3 regions of the Thalassotalea aquiviva genome follow, and region 1 is predicted to be linked to each of the others. Evidence: predicted binding sites of a transcription regulator. Region 1 holds the regulator's gene; each other region holds the start of a gene.
What was found. Region 1 encodes LexA, which represses DNA repair genes until DNA is damaged. Its sites were predicted from a motif close to TACTGTATNNNNATACAGTA; they were not measured.
Positions count from the first base shown of each region.

Region 2: a site for LexA is predicted at 5,307-5,326, ahead of ruvA (Holliday junction branch migration protein RuvA). Genes of this name have one in related genera too.
Region 3: a site for LexA is predicted at 6,751-6,770, ahead of recA (recombinase RecA). Genes of this name have one in related genera too.

Region 1 is NZ_CP166961.1:3,025,021-3,033,028, forward strand. It holds gene ACAY00_RS13510 (fatty acid desaturase) at 1-357, opposite strand, end outside; gene ACAY00_RS13515 (flavin reductase family protein) at 354-1,397, opposite strand; gene ACAY00_RS13520 (helix-turn-helix domain-containing protein) at 1,756-2,736, opposite strand; gene ACAY00_RS13525 (helix-turn-helix domain-containing protein) at 3,230-3,688, opposite strand; gene lexA (transcriptional repressor LexA) at 4,117-4,734, shown strand; gene coxB (cytochrome c oxidase subunit II) at 5,375-6,865, shown strand; gene ctaD (cytochrome c oxidase subunit I) at 6,877-8,008, shown strand, end outside.
Region 2 is NZ_CP166961.1:2,309,010-2,317,017, reverse strand. It holds gene cmoB (tRNA 5-methoxyuridine(34)/uridine 5-oxyacetic acid(34) synthase CmoB) at 1-885, opposite strand, end outside; gene cmoA (carboxy-S-adenosyl-L-methionine synthase CmoA) at 903-1,637, opposite strand; gene aspS (aspartate--tRNA ligase) at 1,938-3,722, shown strand; gene ruvC (crossover junction endodeoxyribonuclease RuvC) at 3,826-4,353, shown strand; gene ACAY00_RS10445 (TIGR04219 family outer membrane beta-barrel protein) at 4,540-5,181, shown strand; gene ruvA (Holliday junction branch migration protein RuvA) at 5,367-5,993, shown strand; gene ruvB (Holliday junction branch migration DNA helicase RuvB) at 6,034-7,041, shown strand; gene ACAY00_RS10430 (SIMPL domain-containing protein) at 7,234-7,956, shown strand; gene ACAY00_RS10425 (histidine phosphatase family protein) at 7,958-8,008, shown strand, end outside.
Region 3 is NZ_CP166961.1:2,171,243-2,179,250, forward strand. It holds gene metH (methionine synthase) at 1-1,203, opposite strand, end outside; gene metA (homoserine O-succinyltransferase) at 1,227-2,138, opposite strand; gene ACAY00_RS09870 (MFS transporter) at 2,396-3,649, shown strand; gene ACAY00_RS09875 (NYN domain-containing protein) at 3,641-4,114, opposite strand; gene dbpA (ATP-dependent RNA helicase DbpA) at 4,189-5,571, shown strand; gene recA (recombinase RecA) at 5,668-6,702, opposite strand; gene mutS (DNA mismatch repair protein MutS) at 7,126-8,008, shown strand, end outside.

The DNA of each region.
Region 1 (8,008 bases):
GTTATGCACTCGATTCCAACTTGCACCATCACAGGCTATATCCCATTCATACGCTTTGGCATTAATATGTTTGTCATTCATCCAGTCGTACTGCCCGTGCATCACATTATGACCAATTTCCATATTGTCCAAAATTTTACCAAGCGCCAGCGATAATACGCCAAACACCCAAAGGATAGGACTGACAAAACCCAGCAGCAATAAAATTCTGCCTCCCCATTCAAACAGTCTTTGCGCAATAATCACCTTTTTGATGTAGTTTGCATCATCTTGCCCAACTTTTTCCATTGTTGAGGCTTTAAGTTGATCAAGCTGTTCGGCTAATCGCTCATAATTAGGACTCGTTACTTGGCTCATATCTTTAGCTCCACATCAGTCATTACTTGAGATACACAAAGTTGAATTAGCTCTTCGCCTCTATCGGATAGTTTTCCGGTGAGAACATTTTTCACCACACCGCTTTTTTTCGTACATTGGCACTGATGACAAATCCCCATTTTGCAGCCATAGGTAACACGCTCGCCTAAGTCGAGTAATTGGGGTAAAAGGGTGGATGAATTACTGATCGCTAACGTCTTGCCGTTGTATGACAAATCAAACGTTGCTTGTTCAGATGGGGCAAACGCAATCAGTGAAAAATGCTCAGAGTAAAGCTCGCTGCCAGTTTCTTTAGCAAAATCGGCAACACTTTGGTAGAACGCATTCGGGCCACAAACATACAGTGCCGTATGCGCAAAATTGGCAAGTTGCTCACCAACATCGCCATGCGTTTGGCGAGTCATTAATTCAAAGCTGAAATTTGGGATGTCTTTTGCTAAAGCCGACAACTCATCAACTAACAAGTGTTCGCCTTTTTTTGCATAGTAAAGCAAGTGCACCTGAGATTGATTACTATGACGCGCTTTTAAAGCTTCAACCATCGCAATAAATGGCGTGATCCCAGAACCTGCCGCCAAGCACAGTGACTTCTTCGCAAGATGCTCAACAACAAACTCGCCTTTTGGCGATGAAATATTAACCCAATGGCCCACGGCTAGTTCATGCAATGAGGGAGTCAACTGACCGTTGCGTTGCTGTTTGATGACCAATCGAATGTTTTGTTTGGTCTTAGCCTGTTGTGGTGAGGAGGCAATAGTAAACACCCTAGTGATTAATCGACCATTAAGTTGCAAGGTCAACTCTATGTGCTGACCTGCTTGATGAATTGGCCAAGACTTTTCAACGGCTAGGGTCAAGGCTATGGTATTTTCCATCAACTCTTCGATAGCCACTACTGTTGCTCGGTAATAGCCTTCGCGCCAAGCGGGTTTAAATACTTGTATCAGAGGCTCAAAATACGCCCCCCAAGATGAATGGTGCAGCAAATTTTGGCTGACCCAATTCAAAGTTTTTTTCATAAATACACCAATTGAGTTTACATGTGTACACTTAAATTAGCGCACAAGTGTAAACTCAAAAAATTAAAAATCAACCCTGTTTAGAGTAAGGGTTCTAATATGCGTTGTGTTTTTACTTATAAAGCTTTGAGTTGGAGGAACTTTCGGGCCGATAAAATATGTATTTAATCAAGACTTGGTTGCACACATCTGAAGTGCAATTTCGACTTAAAATTTTTGCAATGCTAAGCATAAACGCTTGAAAGGGCTGTTTAAAGTTGTAAAGCTTGAATAAAAGAGGGCGCTAAAATAAATAGCAATTAACCCAGTTTAACCGATCGAACTAAAATCAAGATCTAAGTTTTTTGTATAATTAAAACTAAACCGAGTCTTTTATGAGTAAATCCATTAAACCAACAAGCGCGACATAAAGCACCGACCCGACCGGCCAAATAACCCAAGTGATCCCCCAATCCATTGTCCATAAACTCCAACCAAGAAAAATTGCCGTTAACAGTGGCCAATAAAATAGCGCAAAACTTTCTATTCTCTTATTACGCTCAAACTTTTCATTTTTTAATGTTAGGTCCATCAAAATATTGTGATACGCACTTAATCGAGTCGTTACGGGTAACAAAACTGCAATACCCGCAGCGATAAACAGCTTTAATACAATTAACATTAATAAAATAATTTCTGTGTTTTGATTAAAAATGCTTGCACACATTAGAGCCACCGGGCTGATCAAAAATAAGCCGACAGCAATGGATAACCTAAGATTATACTTGGGTTTAAATGATTGCAGTTTTTCACTAAAAACGCTGTGTACGCCATAAGCCAATTCAAATCGTTCATTATCGATAATATCTAAATCTTGCTCGTACTCATTGGTTCGAACAAAGTAGCTAATCGCTAACGCGACCATCAATAAAAGACCAAAAACGCCCAAGGCTGCCGCAATAGTTGTGGTGATGTTTAATCGTTGATGTTGCGCCATAGCTAAGAAGAAAAATAATGGGATCACACTGCATAAACATAAAATCGCGCCCTTGGTGACTAAAGCAGATACTGCCAATTTACCCTCAACATATGTTGTTGCCTGCTCTAAGGTTACCAGCGTCCTATCCGCTGGTTTTTCACCATTATTTGGGCTAAAAACTTCGTTTGCATCGAGTAGTAAGAAGTCTGTTGATACGTCAAAAATTTTCGCCAAAGCAATAATTTTATTTAATTCTGGGATACTGTTTGCACTTTCCCATTTTGAGATTGATTGTCGAGACACCTGCATTTTTTCTGCAAGCTCTTCTTGTGACCAGCCCGACTGCTTCCTTAATCTGATAATTTTTTCAGCCAATATCATAGCTTATATTCCTTTGTCACTGATTGAGCTTTGAGCATAAAAAATAACTCGGTTGCAAACCAGCAACTCGAGTTGGTATTTTGTCAACGAGCAGTTGCATAATCCCTAAATGGTTGAAACGAACATTACCCAAGTCATTCATTGAGCAAATTTTTACCATCATATGAGCAATACTGGCGGTGTGCAAATGCACATGTATTGCTGAAATGTGAAAGCGTTTACAAACATTTCTACAATGACTTTCCTTATATTTTACGCTTAAAGCGCCTTCCTGCGACGTTGAAAATCAAATATGCATGTTGGCAGTGCGACCAAATGCAGCTAATTTGTCTTGCCTTAATAAAACGAAAAAGCCCTCTAAGGGGCAATCAAATTTCACTATTACCAAGCAGGCAAGGCGCTTAAAATCGTTAAATGCGACAAGAAAAAGTTAACGGTAACCGTTACCAGTCAACAGTTCTCGCTTCGACTTAAAAACGGAACGAAAGGTTTCTTATAATTTACGCCCTAACTTTTTTTCAATCAGTTTTTTTTCCCAATCGGGGGAAAAAAAACGCACTTTTTCAAAGGCTATAAGGCCTTGGACAATTAAAGCAACACCGAGGCCGCCAAAAAGGATATAAAATTTCGGCTCATCATAAAACTTAATAGAAAAAACGAGCGCTAACACTATATACACCAGTGCAAATTCATAGAATTCCTTAACACGTTTCACATACAGCATAGCTTTTTGTTCATCTGACTTTACATTAACGTCGTGATTCATCATTGTCTCCTTGGGTTGTATCATTGAAAGATCTACCTCAAAAACAGATGCTAGGGCTTTACATGTTTCTATACTTGGGTTTTGTCCTTGCTCGATTCTCTGAATAGTTCGAGGCGTGACTCCTGCCATTTCAGCTAATTGGCTTTGCGTCCAGCCTCTCTGTAACCGAAGTTTTCTAATAATCATGCTTACCCTTTTTTATATGCATTGAAATTTATTTTTGAGGAATTCCATTCTTAACAAAAAACGTTTTAAAGCAAACGACATGGCCATGACAAAGACCAGACACTAAAGCGACATCCCTTTAAAATCAGCAATTTAAAACAAAATAATTTTGACGTATCAGTCAAATCTAAGCTAAAAAAATGCCCTGTTAATTTGCCTAATCCGGTATAACATAACAATTTAATCACTGGTAGTGAACTGCCTATGCTAGCCAAAACAGACAATCAGTAAATTAAGACAGCATAGGGCTCAGTTTATTTTGCTTGGATTATTTTAGAAATAAACTGGATTACACAAAATTCCAATTTAAACATAAATTACCTGTTGCGATAATTATTTAGCTGTATATACTGACAGTATCTAGCACTGTACAGATAAACAGGTCAACTATGCGCCCTCTTACCAAACGACAACAACAAATATTCGATTTAATTAAAGAAAAAATCGCTGATACAGGTATGCCACCAACACGCGCTGAAATTGCCGAATACTTTGGTTTTAAATCTGCCAATGCTGCTGAAGAGCACTTAAAAGCATTAGCCAAAAAAGGTTTTATTGAAATTATTCCGGGAACCAGTCGCGGCATTCGTCTGGCCGAAGAACATATGCAAGAAGATGAAGGTTTACCGTTAATTGGTCGGGTGGCTGCCGGTGAACCAATTTTAGCGCAAGAGCATGTCGAGCAACATTACCAAATTGATGGTAATTTATTTCGCCCCAGTGCTGACTACCTATTAAGAGTTAACGGCGAGAGTATGAAAGATATTGGCATCTTAGATGGCGACTTACTGGCCGTGCATCAAACCACCAACATTCATAATGGTCAGGTTGTGGTTGCTCGAGTGGAAGACGATGTCACCGTTAAGCGTTATAAGCGTGAAGGTAACGTAGTTTACTTACACGCCGAAAACGAAGATTTTTCACCGATTGTTGTCGATTTAACCACTCAAGCATTTCATATTGAAGGCATCGCCGTTGGCGTCATTCGAAACGCCGACTGGATGTAACCAGCCTAAGCTTGTTTAATATCATGGTGGGACCGTCTCTATACCCACCATGTTTCCTACTTTCTCTGCTAATTATTGTTTTTACTCTCTTTCTTCCGCATTTAATAAACCCATAATTATTTAACCTTTTTATTACAAAACACTAGATCTTGATCAAAATTTAAGTAATTCTAGAGTGGAAAGTAAACAAAAGTTATCTTGGGCTTTCCCTAGATGCCATAAAAAAGGATTCATTCTCTGACGTTTTGTTTTTGTCTAAACCAAATTTGTCAGCAAAACTGCCCAAGTTTTGTTTTCGATTGAGGTGGTTTAACAACAGCAAGGCCAAAACAACTGGACATTTTATGCTGCTCGACCAAATTTGGTACGGGTCGCTTTGATTACGGTTGGGGGTGAAGACATATCAGCAATTGTTGATAAAAAACTAGGTTCAGCCACTGCCTTAAGCAGAGTTGAAGTAGACATAAATATAATAATAAGTTACGGAAATGAAGCATCGAATGTAGCGTAAAGCTATCGAGGTATCGGTTATTTTTTCTGTATTTTCTGTGCTAATAAGCAAAGGAGATGTCGAGTGAAAAGACGTAACCTAGGTTGGCTGTTTTTGGGAACTTTGTTTTCCAGCTCAGCTTGGGCCGACATGCAATTGAATTTAACCCAAGGGGTAACAGACGTTAGCCAAGAAGTCTATTCATTGCATATGATGGTCATGTGGATTTGTACTGCCATTGGTATCCTCGTTTTTGGGGCCATGTTTTGGTCAATGATTTTTCATCGCAAGTCCAAAGGTGTTAAACCCGCCTCTTTCCATGAAAGCACCAAAGTCGAAATTCTTTGGACCGCTATCCCAATCATTATATTAATCGCCATGGCTTGGCCGGCCACGAACACCTTAATAAAAATGGAAGACAACAGTGAATCTGAGTTAACCATTCAAGTGACTGGCTCGCAATGGAAGTGGCATTACAAATACTTTGACCAAGACATTGAATTTTATTCAGTCTTATCAACACCCAAAGAGCAATTTGATAACCGTGAAGGTGTGCTTGCAGATAAAGGCCAGCACTATTTATTGGAAGTCGACAAGCCTTTAGTTATCCCGACCAACCGCAAAGTACGTTTTTTGATCACCTCTGACGATGTTATCCATTCTTGGTGGGTGCCCGCTTTTGCAGTTAAACAAGATGCAAACCCAGGATTTATTAATGAAGCATGGACCAAGGTTAACGAGCCTGGTATTTATCGCGGCCAGTGTGCCGAGCTTTGTGGTAAAGACCATGGTTATATGCCCATTGTGGTTGATGTACGCTCAGAACAAGATTATGAGCTTTGGGTTAATGCACAAAAAATTGCCAAGGCACAAGCCGCAGCCGAAGAAGCGAAGTCTTTAAATGCGTCGCTTTCGATGGACGAGTTAATGCAACTTGGTGAACAAACCTACACCGCCCATTGTGCCGCGTGTCACCAAATGAACGGTTTAGGCTTACCACCCGCCTTCCCTGCCTTAAAAGACAGTCCGGTCACAATTGATGCTGACAAGTTGTCTGAACACATTGACGTTATTGTTAATGGGCGCGCGGGCACGGGGATGCAAGCATACGGCAAGCAATTAACCTTAAAAGAAATTGCCGCTGTAGTGACTTACGAGCGTAACGCTTGGGGGAATAACACCGGTGATATGGTACAAGCCAGTGACGTTAATGCCCTAGTCGGTAGTGCAACTCCAGCTTCTGCAGAAACCGTGGTCCCAGCGACCTCAACTTCCCAGTCCACAGTAACACCAGAGCCACCAGCAAGTGAGCAAGCGTCACTTGCTGATTTGCCAATGGACGAGCTAATGAGCAAAGGTGAGCAAGTGTACATGGCGAAGTGTGCTATGTGTCATCAAGCCACTGGACTTGGTATGCCACCAGCATTCCCTGCCCTAAAAGGCAGTGCCATCGCCATTGATCCTGACAAAGTTTCAGAACACATCAGTGTTGTTGCCAACGGTAAAGCCGGCACCTCGATGCTAGGGTTTGCAGCCCAACTCACGCCACAAGAATTGGCTGCGGTTATCACCTACGAGCGTAACGCTTGGGGTAATAACACCGGTGATGTGGTTCAAGCCAGCGCGGTAGTTAATAAGTAAGGGGAATGATAATGACAACGGCTACTGATTCATTAGAACATCATGACGAACATCATGATCATAAAATGACCGGCATCAAGCGCTGGTTATATACCACCAATCACAAAGACATTGGTACTTTATATTTATGGTTCTCTTTTATTATGCTGCTTACGGGCGGTGCCATGGCAATGGTCATTCGAGCGGAACTTTTTCAGCCTGGATTGCAAATTGTAGAACCAGATTTTTTTAACCAAATGACCACAGTGCATGGCTTAATCATGGTTTTTGGTGCCATTATGCCGGCCTTTACCGGTCTAGCTAACTGGATGTTACCGATGATGATCGGAGCTCCAGATATGGCTCTGCCTCGCTTAAACAACTGGTCGTTTTGGATTTTACCATTTGCCTTTAGTATTTTATTGGCGTCTTTGTTTTTAGAAGGCGGTGGTCCTAACTTTGGCTGGACCTTTTACGCACCACTATCAACAACCTATTCAAACGGTTCGACCGCATTTTTCGTTTTTGCCGTTCATATTATGGGGATTTCATCCATTATGGGGGCAATAAACATTGTTGTAACCATTATGAATATGCGTGCCCCTGGCATGACTTACATGAAAATGCCATTGTTTGTTTGGACGTTTTTTATTACCGCTTACTTATTGATTGCGGTAATGCCGGTATTAGCCGGTACGGTCACCATGGTCTTAACCGACACTTACTTTGGCACCTCATTCTTTGATGCTGCAGGTGGTGGCGATCCGGTATTGTTCCAACATATCTTCTGGTTCTTTGGTCACCCTGAAGTGTACATCATGATTTTGCCTGCTTTTGGTATTGTTTCCACAACCATTCCAGCGTTTTCACGCAAAAAACTGTTTGGTTACAGCTCTATGGTGTACGCCACGTCTTCGATAGCATTCTTATCGTTTATTGTTTGGGCGCACCATATGTTTACCACCGGTATGCCATTGGCCGGTGAGTTATTCTTCATGTACTGCACCATGCTCATTGCGGTGCCCACTGGGGTTAAAGTTTTTAACTGGGTGGCCACCATGTGGCGGGGTGCGATTAGCTTTGAAACTCCGATGCTGTTTTCTATCGCATTTGTGATTCTATTCACCATTGGCGGTTTCTCTGGCTTAATGCTGGCCATGACCC
Region 2 (8,008 bases), 720 kb from region 1:
GTCTTCAAGCGATTCGGTTTCCATCCAGCGAGTTTGGCGCTGCTCTTCAAACGCGGTTTGGTCGGTGTTAACCACTCGGACATTTTTAAACCCTAGACGTTCCATCCAAGCCGTCAGCGCTTTGGTACTTGGTAAAAACCAAACATTGCGCATTTTTGCATACCTATCGCCAGGCACTAATACCGTATTTTCGTCACCTTCAATAACTAAGGTTTCAAGAACAAGTTCACCACCAGGGGCTAATTGCGCTTTCAATTGCTGTAAAAAATCAATTGGTGATTTGCGATGATATAAAACCCCCATGGCAAAAACGGTATCGAAAGCTTTTAGTTCCGGTAAGTGTTGAACGCCCAATGGCAGTAAATTAACTTGGTCATCTTGAATAAAGTGTTGCATCGCCATAAATTGCATCATGAATAACTGGGTAGGGTCGATGCCAACCACAAATTTAGCGCCCGCACCACGCATGCGCCATAAGTGATAACCACTGCCACAGCCGATATCTAAAACGTAGCGATTAGATAGGTCACTGATGTGCTGCTTTAATCGATCCCATTTAAAATCGCTGCGCCATTCGGTATCAATATGAATACCATGCACATGGTATGGACCCTTGCGCCATGGTTTAAAGTTCATCAGTAAATTTTCGATGCGCTTTTGCTCACCTAAGTTGATGTCATTGGCAGCACCAATACGCACCTCGTCAGTTAAATCAATGCTTGATGGCGTTGTGTTCGGTAAGGCATCTAAGGTTTTTTGCCATTTTTGAAAGTCGCCATGCAGGTCCTCTTTTTGCCAGCGAGCAAGTTCGGCAGGTAGGCTGGTGAGCCAATGGGAAAGACGATTGCCAGCAATTTGCTGGTAAAAAGAATTAAAAAGAGTCATAAAAACAGAAGCCTTTGTTATTTAATGGCAAAAAGCGAAAAGAAGTTAAAACATTGAAACCACGTGCTGCCATGGGCAAAACCAGATTTTTGTAAGCGTTTCATATGTTCTTCTAGAGTATCGGGGAGCATCACATTTTCGATGGCTGTGCGCTTTTGCGCAATTTCAAGTTCGCTGTAGCCATTGGCGCGCTTAAAGTTATGGTGCAATTCATTTAACAGAGATTTACAGGTCGGATCTTGGTCATAAATTTTTTCTGACAAGATAAAAATACCACCAGGGATCAGGGCATCGTAAATGCGTTGGATGAGCTCTGCTCGGTGTTCTTTGGCTATAAATTGTAAGGTAAAATTTAGCACGATAACCGACGCATTTTGCATTGGCTCCGTTAATATATCGCCTTTTTTAACCTCACAAGGGGTGTCCGATTTGAACGCATTGATGTGAATCTTGCAGCGCTCGACCATCGCATCCGAATTGTCGATGGCAATAATTTGACATTGTTTATCAACAATGGAACGACGCATGGCCAAACTTGCCGCCCCTAAAGAACAGCCCAAATCATAAATGTTGGTACCGTCTTTGGCGTATTGGTTACTTAATTGACCTATGGTGTCGATAATGGTGTTATAACCGGGTACCGAACGTTTGATCATGTCGGGAAACACTTCCACAACTTGCTCGTCAAATCGAAAATCGGCGACTTTAGCTTGTGGTTTTGAAAATATAAGATCTTTATCTGAGGTAGTCATTTAACTGATTAATTCATAAAAGGTAATCTTTTTATTTTATCTTAAAATAACGTTATAGAGAAATTATCTGGCTTGATGTTGTTCTATTTTCTCGTTTTTTATTTGCTTTTTTAGGCTTTGACTTAAAACTTAGCAATAATTGCGCGAAAGCTTTCGCTTGGAGGTGACTTTATTGCCGTTTGCTTTATAATAACCGCCTTTAAAATTTGCAAATTTAGATGCAATGGTAAACATCGCCGATGCGCCAAATCGGTTTTAATACGGTTGCATAATTGATTAAAAAATTCAGGATACAAAAACATGCGTAGCTTATTTTGTGGTGAGGTAAATGAATCTCACATTGGCCAGGAAGTGACTCTTTGTGGTTGGGTTAATCGTCGTCGTGACCTCGGTGCCGTTATCTTCTTAGATTTGCGCGATCGCGAAGGCATTGTGCAAGTGGTGTTTGATCCTGATTTACAAGAGGTTTTAGAAACGGCTAACACATTACGTAATGAGTTTTGTGTGCAGATTACCGGTAAAGTACGTGCCCGTCCTGAATCTCAAGTTAATAAAGATATGAAAACCGGTGCGATTGAAGTACTAGGTTTAGAGCTTACTATTTTAAATAAAGCTGCCCCGTTGCCTTTAACTTTGGACGATCATCAAAAGAATTCAGAAGAGCAACGTCTTAAGTACCGCTACCTTGATTTACGTCGTCCAGAAATGACCGAGCGTTTACGTTTTCGTGCCAAAGTAACATCACAAGTTCGTGCTTCTCTAGAAAAGCAGGGCTTTATGGACATTGAAACCCCCATTTTAACCGCCGCTACCCCCGAAGGGGCTCGCGATTACTTGGTGCCTAGTCGTACGCAAAAAGGTAATTTCTTTGCTTTGCCACAATCACCACAGCTATTTAAACAGTTGTTGATGATGTCGGGTATGGAGCGTTACTACCAAATCGTTAAGTGTTTTCGTGATGAAGATTTACGTGCTGACCGTCAACCTGAATTTACTCAAATCGATTTAGAAACGTCGTTTATGAGTGCTGAGCAAGTGATGGATGTGGCTGAAACCATGATCCGTGAATTGTTCCAATCGCTATTGAACGTCGATTTAGGCACATTCCCGCACATGACCTACGCCGAGGCGATGCAACGTTACGGTTCTGATAAGCCAGATTTACGTAACCCTCTTGAGATTGTTGACGTAGCCGACATCTTAAAAGACGTAGAATTTAAAGTATTCTCTGGTCCTGCAAACGACCCTAAAGGTCGAGTGTCGGTAATTTGTGTACCAGGGGGAGCAGGTAAGTTCTCTCGTAAGAACATTGACGAATACACTAAGTTTGTTGGGATTTACGGCGCTAAAGGTCTGGCTTGGATGAAAGTGAACGACCTTGATGCCGGAATGGAAGGCATTCAGTCGCCTATCCTTAAATTTTTACCAGAAACCGCCGTCACTGAGCTACTACAACGCACGGGCGCTCAATCAGGCGATATTATCTTCTTCGGTGCAGACAGCTACAATGTGGTAACCGAAGCTTTAGGAGCATTACGTCTTAAATTGGGTGAAGACTTAGGTATCGTTTCGGATGAGTGGAAACCATTATGGGTTGTTGACTTCCCAATGTTTGAAGAAGACAAGGGCGCATTACACGCATTGCACCACCCATTCACCGCACCAAGTAATATGACACCAGAAGAGCTAGAAGCTAACCCAATTGGCGCTTTATCTAATGCTTACGATATGGTTTTAAACGGTTGTGAATTAGGTGGTGGCTCTGTTCGTATTCACGATGCACAAATGCAAGCCGCTGTCTTTAGAATTTTAGGGATCAGCGACGAAGAAGCGCAAGAGAAGTTTGGCTTCTTACTTGAAGCTTTACGTTATGGTACACCGCCACACGCAGGTTTGGCTTTTGGTCTTGACCGAATCGTGATGTTAATGACTGGCGCAAGCTCTATCCGTGATGTGATGGCATTCCCTAAAACCACGACAGCAGCTTGTCCATTAACCAATGCTCCTGGTAACGCCAACCCAGCTCAGTTGGTTGAATTGGGTATTCAGTCCATTGCCGCAGAGCAAAATGAGGACGAAAAATAAGGTTAAATACCTTATTGCGTTGATAAAATTTAGAATAAATGGCTGATTGTATAATCAGCCATTTTTATTTATGGTATAAAAAATAACATGATGTTGTGTTGATATGAGCATAATACTTGGCATCGACCCAGGCTCTCGTTTAACGGGGTACGGTGTGATTGAAAAGAAAGGACGCACGTTCAATTATCTCGGCAGTGGTTGTATTAAAACCTTAAGTGCCGGTGATGATCAGTCTAAGCGCTTGCAAATTATTTTTGCTGGAGTGTCTGAGCTTATTGTTCAGTTTAAACCCGATATGTTTGCCATAGAACAAGTGTTTATGGGCTTAAACCCAGGCGGCGCTTTAAAGCTTGGGCAAGCACGCGGCGTGGCGATGGTGGCCGCAACAAATCGGGGACTAGACGTTGCCGAATATTCCGCAAGGCAAATAAAACAAGCTGTCGTTGGCACAGGCGCGGCGAGTAAAGAGCAAGTTCAGCATATGGTGACCACGTTTTTAAAATTACCATGCACACCGCAAGCGGATGCGGCCGATGCATTAGCGGTGGCTATTTGTCACGGTCACAGTTTTGACTCATTAGTAAAAATGGCTGGGCAAGCGAAGAAAACCGTTCGAGGTCGATTGCGATAATTTGATTTGACCTAGGTCGGATGTTACCTCATTAGTTGTGCATTTCTAGCAACAATATGGTTAAATTATCTGGTTATAAAAACGCTATAATGCACTGCATTTATTAAAAAGATACGGATTCAAAAGTCGGTAATATTTACCACTTGCTGTTAATAATAATTACATACAAAAATAAAAAGGGAAATTATGAAAAAATTACTATTAGCTTCAGCGATTTTAGTCGCCTCATCTGCAGCTCAAGCCGATATGCTGTTGGGCGCTGAATTCGAAGCAACTTACTGGAAGCAAAACCTAGAATTAGCCGGTGACGATATGGGCGATAAAGGCCAACCCGCTTTTTCGGCCTCGTTTGAACACCCAATTCCACTTGTGCCAAATATCAAGGCCGGTTATTCAACGGTCGATTCTTCTGACTTAGCCTACGATAAAATTGATTTTACGCTTTACTATGAAATTCTTGATAATGATCTGGTAACATTTGATATTGGTGTCGGTGCATCACTATTTCAAAATGCCCGTATTTTACAAGAGCTGATTGAAGAAGAATTTGATGGTGCTATTCCTCATGCATACGCCATGTTAGAAGTGGGGATTCCGGCGACACCGTTATTTTTATACGCCAAAGGCGATGGCTTTAGTTACGACGATAACAGCATTTCAGACTTACAAGTTGGGATCAAATATGAAATTGGTGCATACGCCCTAAATTTTGACTTGTTGGCTGGCTATCGTGCGCAAAAGCTTGAAATTGAAGACTTAGGCGATGTCACCATCCCATTTGAATACGAAGCCAAAGGTTTCTTTGCGGGTATTAACTTAGACTTTTAGGTTCGTGCTTTAATATGCTTAAGCTACCGGTCAAGTTGGCGGTAGCTTTTACAGCCTTTGTCGCTGTTATTTTGTGACCCATCCATTCCCCCGTTATCTTATTTCCTTTTGTTTACCCTCCTCTTTACTATATATTTATACAGTGTTATTGTGTGCTTTTATAAGTTTACCCCCTAGGATACATCGTGATAGGTAGATTACGCGGCATATTAGTCGAAAAACAAGCCCCCGAAATCGTCATTGAATGCGCAGGCGTTGGTTACGAGGTCACTTTACCAATGACCAGCTTTTATCATTTACCAAAACTTGAGCAAGAAGCCGTTATATATACCCACTTTGTTGTTCGTGAAGATGCACAATTGCTTTATGGCTTTGCCAATACAACTGAGCGTAAGCTGTTCCGTTTATTAATAAAAGTTAATGGGGTCGGGCCAAAACTGGCGTTGGCTATTTTATCCAATATGTCGGCAGGGCAGTTTGTGCAATGTGTGAATTTAGACGATGTGGGCACCATCGTAAAAATACCAGGTGTCGGTAAAAAAACCGCCGAGCGTTTACTGGTTGAAATGCGAGATAAGCTTAAAGATTGGGGGCAAGAGTTGCCAATGCCAAGTAGTCATGCGATTTCTATTGATGACATTGGTGAAGCACCAAGTTTAATCACCACCGCCAGCAGCAAAGACGATGCCATTACGGCCTTAACCTCTTTAGGTTATAAACAAATGCAAGCCGAAAAAGCGGTGAAATCGGTGTTTGATAGTGATAAAAGCTCCGAAGAACTTATTCGTGACGCGTTAAAATCGATGCTGTAATATAGCCTTTGAATATCTTATTAACTATTGGTAGTAAACAATGATAGAAGCCGACCGCTTGATACAGCCGACCATGACACGAGAAGAAGAAACCATCGATCGTGCCATTCGGCCAAAGATGTTGACTGACTATACCGGTCAAGATCATGTAAAAGAGCAAATGGATATTTTTATCGCTGCGGCTAAAAAACGCAGCGAACCCTTAGATCATTTATTGATTTTTGGCCCACCAGGCTTGGGCAAAACCACCTTAGCCAATATTGTGGCAAATGAAATGGGCGTAAATATTCGTACGACATCGGGTCCTGTTCTGGAAAAAGCTGGTGACTTGGCGGCTTTATTAACCAATCTTGAAGAAAACGATGTGTTGTTTATTGACGAAATACATCGTTTAAGCCCCATGGTGGAAGAAATTCTGTATCCGGCAATGGAAGACTATCAATTAGATATCATGATAGGTGAGGGGCCTGCAGCGCGTTCTATTAAGCTTGATTTACCCCCGTTTACGTTAATTGGTGCAACGACTCGCGCCGGCGCTTTAACTTCGCCGTTAAGAGATAGATTTGGCATTGTCCAGCGCTTAGAGTTTTATAAGGTTGAAGACTTAACGGACATTGTCAGTCGCTCTGCTCATTTTCTAAATGTCAGTTTATCGACCGAAGGCGCCTTAGAAGTGGCTAAGCGCTCTCGAGGTACTCCGCGAATTGCCAATCGATTATTACGCCGAGTACGAGACTATGCAGAAATTAAAAATAATGGTCAGGCTGACCAGAATACCGCCTCAAAAGCCTTAAACATGCTTGAAGTTGATACCCAAGGCTTTGATTTAATGGATAGAAAATTGTTATTAGCGATCATTGATAAATTTTCAGGTGGCCCCGTTGGCTTAGACAATATCGCCGCAGCCATTGGTGAAGAGCGCGAAACGATTGAAGATGTTATAGAGCCTTTTTTAATTCAACAAGGTTTTTTACAACGCACGCCACGCGGTCGTATCGTTAGCGATAATGCCTATTTGCACTTTGGTTTAGATATCCCAAAGCGTTAATTGTTTTTGACTTAAGTTGATAACCAAAAGCCCTGACATTATTGTCGGGGCTTTTTGTTATGCTTGAAGCGCTTTTTGCTATGCTTATAATTTGGTATTGATTTTATAGTGGCCAAACGCTGTTAACGTATAAGTAAATGGCATATGAGATGCGTTTGCGGGTTTAAACAAGCAGCTAAAGTAGGGGATGGTATGATTAGGTTTTTATTTTTTGTCGGTGCTTTGCTTTGCGGCTCTAACGTGATGGCAAATGCTTTACCCGAATTTCCTTTTATTACCGTCTCGGGTCAGGCCGAGATCAAGGTTAAACCCGACAAAGCAACATTAAACTTTGTTGTTACTAGCATTGAAGCTGAATCAGAAGCTGCCCTTGATAATGTTAACAACACCGCCAATAAAATCTTGTTTATGTTATTAAAACAAGGGGTCAATGATAAGGACATTAAATCGTTTAGTATTGCTAAACAAGCCAGACGTTCTCAAAATCTCACCTATGATCAAATTACCATCCAAGGCTATGAAGTCACTCAGCGCTTTGAAGTGAGTTTACAGCGTTTAGATAATTTCCCCCAAATTATCGACTTCTTATTAAATCGTGATCATGTCGAGAGACTAAATACTGAATTTGATTTAAAAGACCGGCAACAATTGGAGTATGAACTGATAAAACAAGCGGGCAATAACGCGCGGATCAACGCAGATAACATAGCCGCTGCCGTTGGCGCCAAAGTTGATGCTGTTTATGGGATCAGCCAAGATCGCACGTTTGCCGATTTTTTTGCCTCATTTGGCTTTGATAAAAACAACTTTACGGCCCTAATGAGCAATGAGGGCGGACCGAATAAGGGGGTTTTTGTACCTGAGCACATCACCTTAAAAACTCAGGTACATGTCGTTTATAAGCTTGCCCAATAAAATGAATGTTTTTTGCTTGGTTCGACATGCAAAGTCCAGTTGGAAAGATCCA
Region 3 (8,008 bases), 850 kb from region 1:
CACATCAATGATTTGGGCCCCGTTATCGACTTGTTGTAATGCGACAGAAATGGCCTGATCGTAATTCTCTTCGGTGATCAAACGACGAAAAATAGCGGAACCGGTGACATTGGTGCGTTCACCTACGTTAACAAATAAGCTTTGCTCATTTAGATTAAGCGCCTCTAACCCCGACAAGCGACACGCGATAGGCTGTTTGATTATTTTTCTAGGTACCATGTTTGCGACTATATCGGCAATGCCTTTGATATGCTCAGGAGTTGTGCCACAACAGCCACCGACAATATTTAAAAACCCTGATTGAGCCCACTCTTTAATGTGTTCGTTCATTTTTTCAACAGTGAAATCGTATTCACCAAACGCATTAGGTAAACCGGCATTAGGGTGAGCCGATACCGCAAAGTCACTGATATTGGCCAATTCTTCAACATATTGACGCAGTTCAACCGGTCCGAGCGCACAATTTAAGCCAAATGAAATGGGATTAGCATGGCGTAAAGAATTGTAAAACGCTTCGGTTGTTTGACCAGAAAGGGTTCGCCCAGATGCATCGGTGATGGTACCTGAAATCATAATTGGCAAAGTGATTGATAGCGCCTCAAAAACGTCTTCAATAGCCACAATGGCGGCCTTGGCATTTAACGTATCAAAGATTGTTTCGACCATAATAATGTCGACCCCACCCTCAATCAACGCTTGGGTCGATTCAATATAGGCATGCTTTAATTGATCAAAGCTGATATTGCGAAAAGCGGGGTTATTGACATCGGGTGAAATCGAACAAGTGCGGTTTGTTGGACCTAACACCCCAGCAACAAAGCGTGGTTTGTTCGGGTTTAATAACGTGACTTCATCAGCAACTTGACGAGCAAGCTTGGCCGCGTGAAAATTGATTTCCCTGCTAATGCCTTCCATTTGATAGTCCGCCATCGCAACGGTGGTCGCATTAAAACTATTGGTTTCAATAATATCGGCACCAGCCAATAAAAATTGGCGATGGATATCGGCGATAAGCTCAGGTTTCGTTAACACCAATAAATCATTGTTGCCTTTTAAATCACAGTCCCAGTTTGCAAAACGCTCGCCACGAAAGTCTTGTTCACCAAGCTTATGTTGTTGGATCATGGTACCCATAGCCCCATCAAGCACCAAAATACGCTGAGATAATTGTTGTTCTAAATACACACTGTTTGCTGATTTCACGTTTATGTCCAAAGTTTTATCGGTTATTTTTCTAATTGGTATGGGGTGATCTGATACACATAATAATTTAGCCAGTTACTAAACAGTAAACAACCGTGACTGCGCCAAGTATTACTCGGGGTTAACATCGGATCGTCACCGGGGAAGTAATTAACCGGTTTTAGTGGCTTCATATCTGATTTCAGATCGCGTAAATACTCATCATGTAAGGTGTTAGCATCGTATTCTGGATGCCCTGTTACAAAGACATGCTTCTGATCATTGCTCACCACTAAGTAAACCCCTGCTTGTTCTGAGTCAGCTAAAACGTTGAGTTGTGGATGATCCTGATAATCTTTTGCTGGCACATAGCCATATCGAGAATGTGGAACTTTAAACTGCTCGTCAAAACCGCGTGTTAATGGTTCCAGCGCGACCCGAGTGGTGTGCTGATATACACCTGAGAGTTTCTGCTTATGTAAACAACGGGTAATGCCATAAAAATGATAAAGCGCCGCGTGGGCCGCCCAACAAGAATACATGGTAGAAGTTACTTGAGCATTGGCCCAATCAAAAACTTGTTTGATTTTGTCCCAATAAATCACCTTTTCATAGTCGAGATGGCCAAGAGGCGCGCCAGTGATGATTAAACCGTCGTAACGCTTATGCTTTATGTCATCAAATAAGCGATAAAAAGTGTCTAAGTGCGCTTTTGGGGTATGTTTAGATTCATTTAAATGTAAGCGAACAAAGTCAATATTGATTTGTAAAGGGGTGTTAGAAAGCATCCGTAATATTTGGATTTCAGCTTCGATTTTATTTGGCATTAAATTTAAGATGGCCACCTGTAACGGACGGATGTCCTGACTGACAGCACGATGCTCTGACATCACAAAGATGTTTTCATTGGCAAGAACAGCCAGTGCGGGCAATTGGTCAGGGATCTTTATTGGCATAATACGCATCAATTACTAGAGACCATTTTAATACTACTTAATCACCTTGAAATGTCAACATCTAAACGTATAGACGTCTAGATGTTTTAATTCATTACGATGTTTGGTAGCAATATCGCAATTTACAGAATCAAAGCTTTTGGTTATGCTAGTTCAAATAATCATCTCGACTAAGCCAAAAAATTGGCCGCAATGGACTCGGCTACGCTCCCCGCAGAAGCTACGTGTCAATTAAACCTTAAGGAAAGAGAAAAATAATGCAAAGCGACGCTAGCCTAAATCGGCTCAAACAATTTCCTCGCTTGATGTGGGTTGTATTATTGGGGTCTTTCTTTACCCGTGGTAGTTATTACATGGTTTGGCCTTTCTTAGCCGTAATTCTATACCAAAAATTTGCTCTGTCAGCGACCGAAGTTGGCTTGATTTTAACCAACGCCGCTTTGGTCTCGGTTGTAGTTAGCTTCTTAGGAAGCGCCTTGTCAGATAGAATTGGTCGTCGCAAGTTAATTTATTTTAGTGGTATTTTGTACATAGTATCGTTTTGTCTGCTGGCCAAGGCCGATACCATATTATCCTATGCCATTGTTATTACTCTTTGTTCAATAGCCACCTCATTATGGCGGCCGCTAATTTCAGCTCTTATTGGCGATATTATTGAGCAACCACAAACTCGTGAATTAGCGATGCAGGCCTTATATTTTATTATTAATGCCGGTTGCGCAATTGGTCCTATTATTGGTGTGTGGCTTGGTATTACCGCCAAGCAAGAGGGCTTTTACATTACCGCTGTCGCCTTTGCTCTGTTGCTGTTTTTTTTGCATTGGGGATTTAAAACCCAGCCCATACTGGAAGCAAAGAAGAACACAAATCACCGTGAACCATGCGAGAGCGCTTTGCAAAATAGCACCATCAAGACGACCATGACGGTACTTTTACAAGATCGGTTGTTACAATGCTTGATCCTAGCAAACATCCTATGCATGTTTATCTATGCACAAATGGACACATCTTTGGTGCAATATTTAAGTCGTGCCAAAGTGCCTGAATTATTGACCTTAATTTCATCAATGATTTTTACCAATGCGCTGGTGATTATCAGCAGTCAATTTGTACTGCTGCGTTTAATGTCAAAGATGACGCTGACCAATCGTATTCAAATCGGCCTAATATTATTATTTATTTCTCAGCTTTGGTTGGCATTTAACCCACTTACTTGGTTTTGGGGATTTATCGGTGCAATTGTGGTGATGAGCCTAGCAGAAGCCATATTGTTTCCTACGATGAATGTTCATATCGACAGAATTGCCCCGAATCATTTGCGCGGTGCGTATTTTGGTGCGGCCTCTTTTTATGAATTTGGCTATGCTTTAGCCCCGCTTGGTGGGGGCATTATTCTTGATCTTTTATCTGGTACTTGGTTATTTTCCATTGTTGCTGCACTGACCTTATTAGTTATGTATTTGTACAGCATTTTAGAAACACTTTCGCGTGGGCAAGTGGCTTTAGAGTAATAAATCAGGCCCTATCGGCTGGTATTCATCTACCGATGCAATTAACGACGCTGCCGTTAACGTTGCAACCGAAAAGACCTGGGTGGTGATCCCCTTGTTATCGCGTAAGTGATGCATTAAACAATCAAAATCGCCATCACCTGAGAGTAAAATGACTTTATCTACTTTGGCGCTCGCTTCAATCGCATCAATGGTGATCCCAACATCCCAATCGCCCTTGGCACTGCCATCTTGACGTTGAATATAGGGTTTTAATTTCACCTCAAAGCCGATGTGCTTTAAGGCTTGCTGAAACTTATGCTGCCCATCATTTGCACTGGCAATCGCATACGCGTTGGCAATCACTACTTCATGTTGATTTATCATGTATTGCCAGAAGCGACGATAATTAAACGCTCGCCCATAAGCATCTCTTGTTGTGTAGTAGATGTTTTGTACATCGACCAAAATTGCCACTAAAGCCATACACTTGTCTATATCCCATTTCTATTAACTGCTACAATAAGCCTTCATCATACTTATTAATTCAGGTCATTACATTGCCTTCACACGACTTTTCTTCACTTGCCCTTAAAAAAGCTCTTGCAGATAACCTAAAAACCCTCGGCTTTGACGCCATGACAGACATACAGGCAAAGAGCTTGCCACTGATCCTCGAAGGCAAAGATCTCATTGCCCAAGGGAAAACGGGTTCCGGTAAGACCGCAGCTTTTGGCTTGGGCTTATTGCACCACCTTGACGTTAAAAAATTTCGTATTCAATCGTTAGTCTTATGTCCAACTCGTGAACTTGCTGATCAAGTGGCTAAAGAGATCCGAAATTTAGCGCGAGGTATTCACAACATAAAAGTATTAACCCTTTGTGGTGGCGTACCTGTTGGCCCTCAAATTGGCTCGCTTGAACACGGTGCCCATATTATTGTTGGCACCCCAGGAAGAATTGAAGATCACTTAAGTAAAGGTCGATTAGATTTGCAACATCTTAATACTTTAGTGTTAGATGAAGCAGATCGAATGCTAGAAATGGGTTTTATGGATGCCCTTGATGCTATTGTTCATCATTGTCCAGACTCTCGCCAAACCTTGTTATTTAGTGCTACGTTTCCAGAGCAAATAAACAAAATCAGTGCGAGCATTTTAAAAAATCCACAGCATGTAAAAGTCACTTCGATACATCAAGAAAGCGCGATCGCGCAAAGCTTTTATCATGTCAATGATGAAGCGCACCGCCAAGATGCCCTGCATAGGTTACTATTGTCTTTTGCCCCGACCTCAACCATCGTGTTTTGTAATACTAAACGCGCTGTGCAAGCGGTCAATGACAAACTTTTAGCCGCCGGCTTTAGCTCTTTGGCCTTACATGGCGATTTGGATCAGCGTGAACGTAATGAAGTTTTAGTCAAGTTTACCAATAACAGCTCGTTGATTTTGGTCGCAACCGATGTGGCGGCAAGAGGTCTAGATATTGACGAATTAGATGCCGTCATTAACTTTGATATAACCCCAGATCCCGAAGTTCATGTGCACCGTATTGGTCGCACGGGTCGCGCTGGCGCAAACGGCATCGCCTGTTCCATTTTTACCGATCAAGACTATGGTCGCTTGGGTCGCATAGAAAGCTACCAGAATATGGTAGTCGAACCTCAGCAAGTCCCCGAGCAATCGATCTTAAGTCAACAACCGCTTAAACCTAAAATGACAACATTACAGATTGACGGTGGTAAAAAGCAAAAAGTACGCCCTGGCGATATCGTTGGCGCATTAACCGGCAACAACGGCATTAATGGCACTCAAATTGGTAAGATCCACGTTTTTGATATGAAAGCCTATGTCGCGGTTGAGAGCAAGGTGGTTAAAACCGCATTAAGAAAAGTCAGTGAAGGTAAACTCAAAGGTAAGAACTTTCGCATTAGAGCAATTTAACCCAGTAACTAATCTCTAGGCGATTTATCGTTAATCGGGTAAACAAAAACAGACGCAATAGCGTCTGTTTTTTTATCTATTAATGTGATTTAAAAACTATTCTACATCAACAGGTGCTTGTTCTGCTTCAGCTTCAACCTTGGCAGTGGTTAATAACAAAGAACGCAATTTACCATCAAGGTCTTTCACCATGTCAGGATGTTCTGCAAGGTATTTAGTCGCATTCGCTTTACCTTGGCCTATACGTTCACCATTACAGCTATACCATGCACCGGCTTTTTCAACCATCTTATGCTTCACACCTAGGTCAATTAATTCACCTAAGCTGTTAATGCCAGTGCCATATAGAATTTGAAATTCGGCTTGTTTAAATGGTGGTGCGATTTTATTTTTAACCACTTTCACTCGAGTTTCGTTACCCGTAATTTCATCGCCTTCTTTAACGGCGCCAATACGACGAATATCAAGGCGAACTGAGGCGTAGAATTTAAGTGCATTACCACCCGTGGTTGTCTCAGGGTTACCAAACATCACACCAATTTTCATACGAATTTGGTTGATGAAAATAAGCATGGTATTGGTTTGTTTTAAATTAGCGGTCAATTTACGCATTGCTTGAGACAGCATACGGGCTTGTAGACCCATGTGGCTATCCCCCATGTCACCTTCAATTTCAGCTTTTGGGGTAAGTGCTGCAACAGAGTCAACCACAATCACGTCAACCGCACCCGAGCGACTTAACATATCTACGATTTCAAGTGCTTGTTCCCCAGTATCAGGTTGAGAAACCAATAATTCGTTAATATCTACACCAAGCTTTTCGGCGTAGATAGGGTCTAGAGCATGCTCAGCATCAACAAACGCACATACCTTACCGTTGCGTTGTGCTTCTGCAATAACTTCAAGTGTTAAGGTTGTTTTACCACTTGACTCAGGACCGTAGATTTCAACAACACGACCCATAGGTAAGCCACCTGCTCCAAGTGCTACGTCAAGAGCTAAAGAACCGGTAGAGATGGTTTCAACGTCCATGCTGCGGTTATCACCTAACTTCATAATTGAACCTTTACCAAATTGGCGCTCAATTTGTCCTAAGGCTGCTGATAACGCTTTTTCTTTATTTGCGTCCATTAAAAACTCCAAAAAATTTGATCTGATGTCGTGTTAATAAGGCCAGTATACTGTATAATCGTACAGTATCAACTGTTTTTTTGCTGGATAATAAAATCAAGTTAAAAAAACCAATTTAAACCATTGTTTTATAACCAATATTTATTTTTTATTTTGTTTTCCATAGTCTGATTTGATTGTTTTAACCAGTACTTTGAACAGTATTTAAAGTTTTGTAAAACAGCCATGCTTTATCGTAATTAGAAAAGGTTATACTAACAATTTACTGGTCAATGATGTTATCATTTTACCATTAAAATAACCTTGGGCAATGGCAATTTTTATTCGCTAAAAATCATTAAAAAAAAGCGGTAATTATTCAACAATAAGAATACCTTAACCATTTTCAGTCCCAATAATGACAATAGAGACATAAAAAATAGCATGAGCACGGATCCGTATTCACAGACCAACCATACGCCGATGATGCGCCAATATCTAAAAATAAAGGCCGAATTTAAACACATCTTACTGTTTTATCGGATGGGAGATTTTTATGAGTTATTCTATGATGATGCGAAAAAAGCCGCTGATTTACTCGATATATCATTAACCGCACGGGGGAAATCGGGTGGCAACGCAATTCCAATGGCTGGCGTTCCTTATCATGCCGTTGAAAATTACTTAGCTCGCCTAGTACAAATGGGCGAATCCGTTGCAATATGTGAACAAATTGGCGATCCCGCAACCAGCAAGGGGCCGGTAGAGCGAAAAGTCGTTCGAATAGTAACCCCTGGTACCGTTTCAGATGAAGCGTTATTAGAAGATAAACAAGATAATCTATTGGTTGCGTTGTACCATCAAAAAGATAAATTTGGTATTGCTTACTTAGACATGAGCAGTGGTCGCTTTGTCATTTGTGAGCCTAACACCGAAGAGCAAGTCCAAGCTGAATTACAACGCTTAAACCCTGCCGAATTATTATACCCAGAGTCGTTTGAATACCAGCATCTAACCCAAGCATATAAAGGCACACGACGTCGACCTGATTGGGAGTTTGAATATTCAAGTGCCCACTCAATATTAACCAAACAATTTAATACCAAAGAGCTAAAGGGGTTTGGTATTACCGACCAATATCAGGGGATTTGTGCAGCCGGTTGCTTAATACAATATGTACAAGATACCCAACGTACCGCCTTACCTCACATTCGAAGCATTAAATGTGAGCATTATGCCAATGGCGTTATCTTAGATGCCGCAACCCGAAGAAATTTAGAGTTAACGCAAAATTTAACGGGTGGCATTGAGAACACGTTAGCTTCGG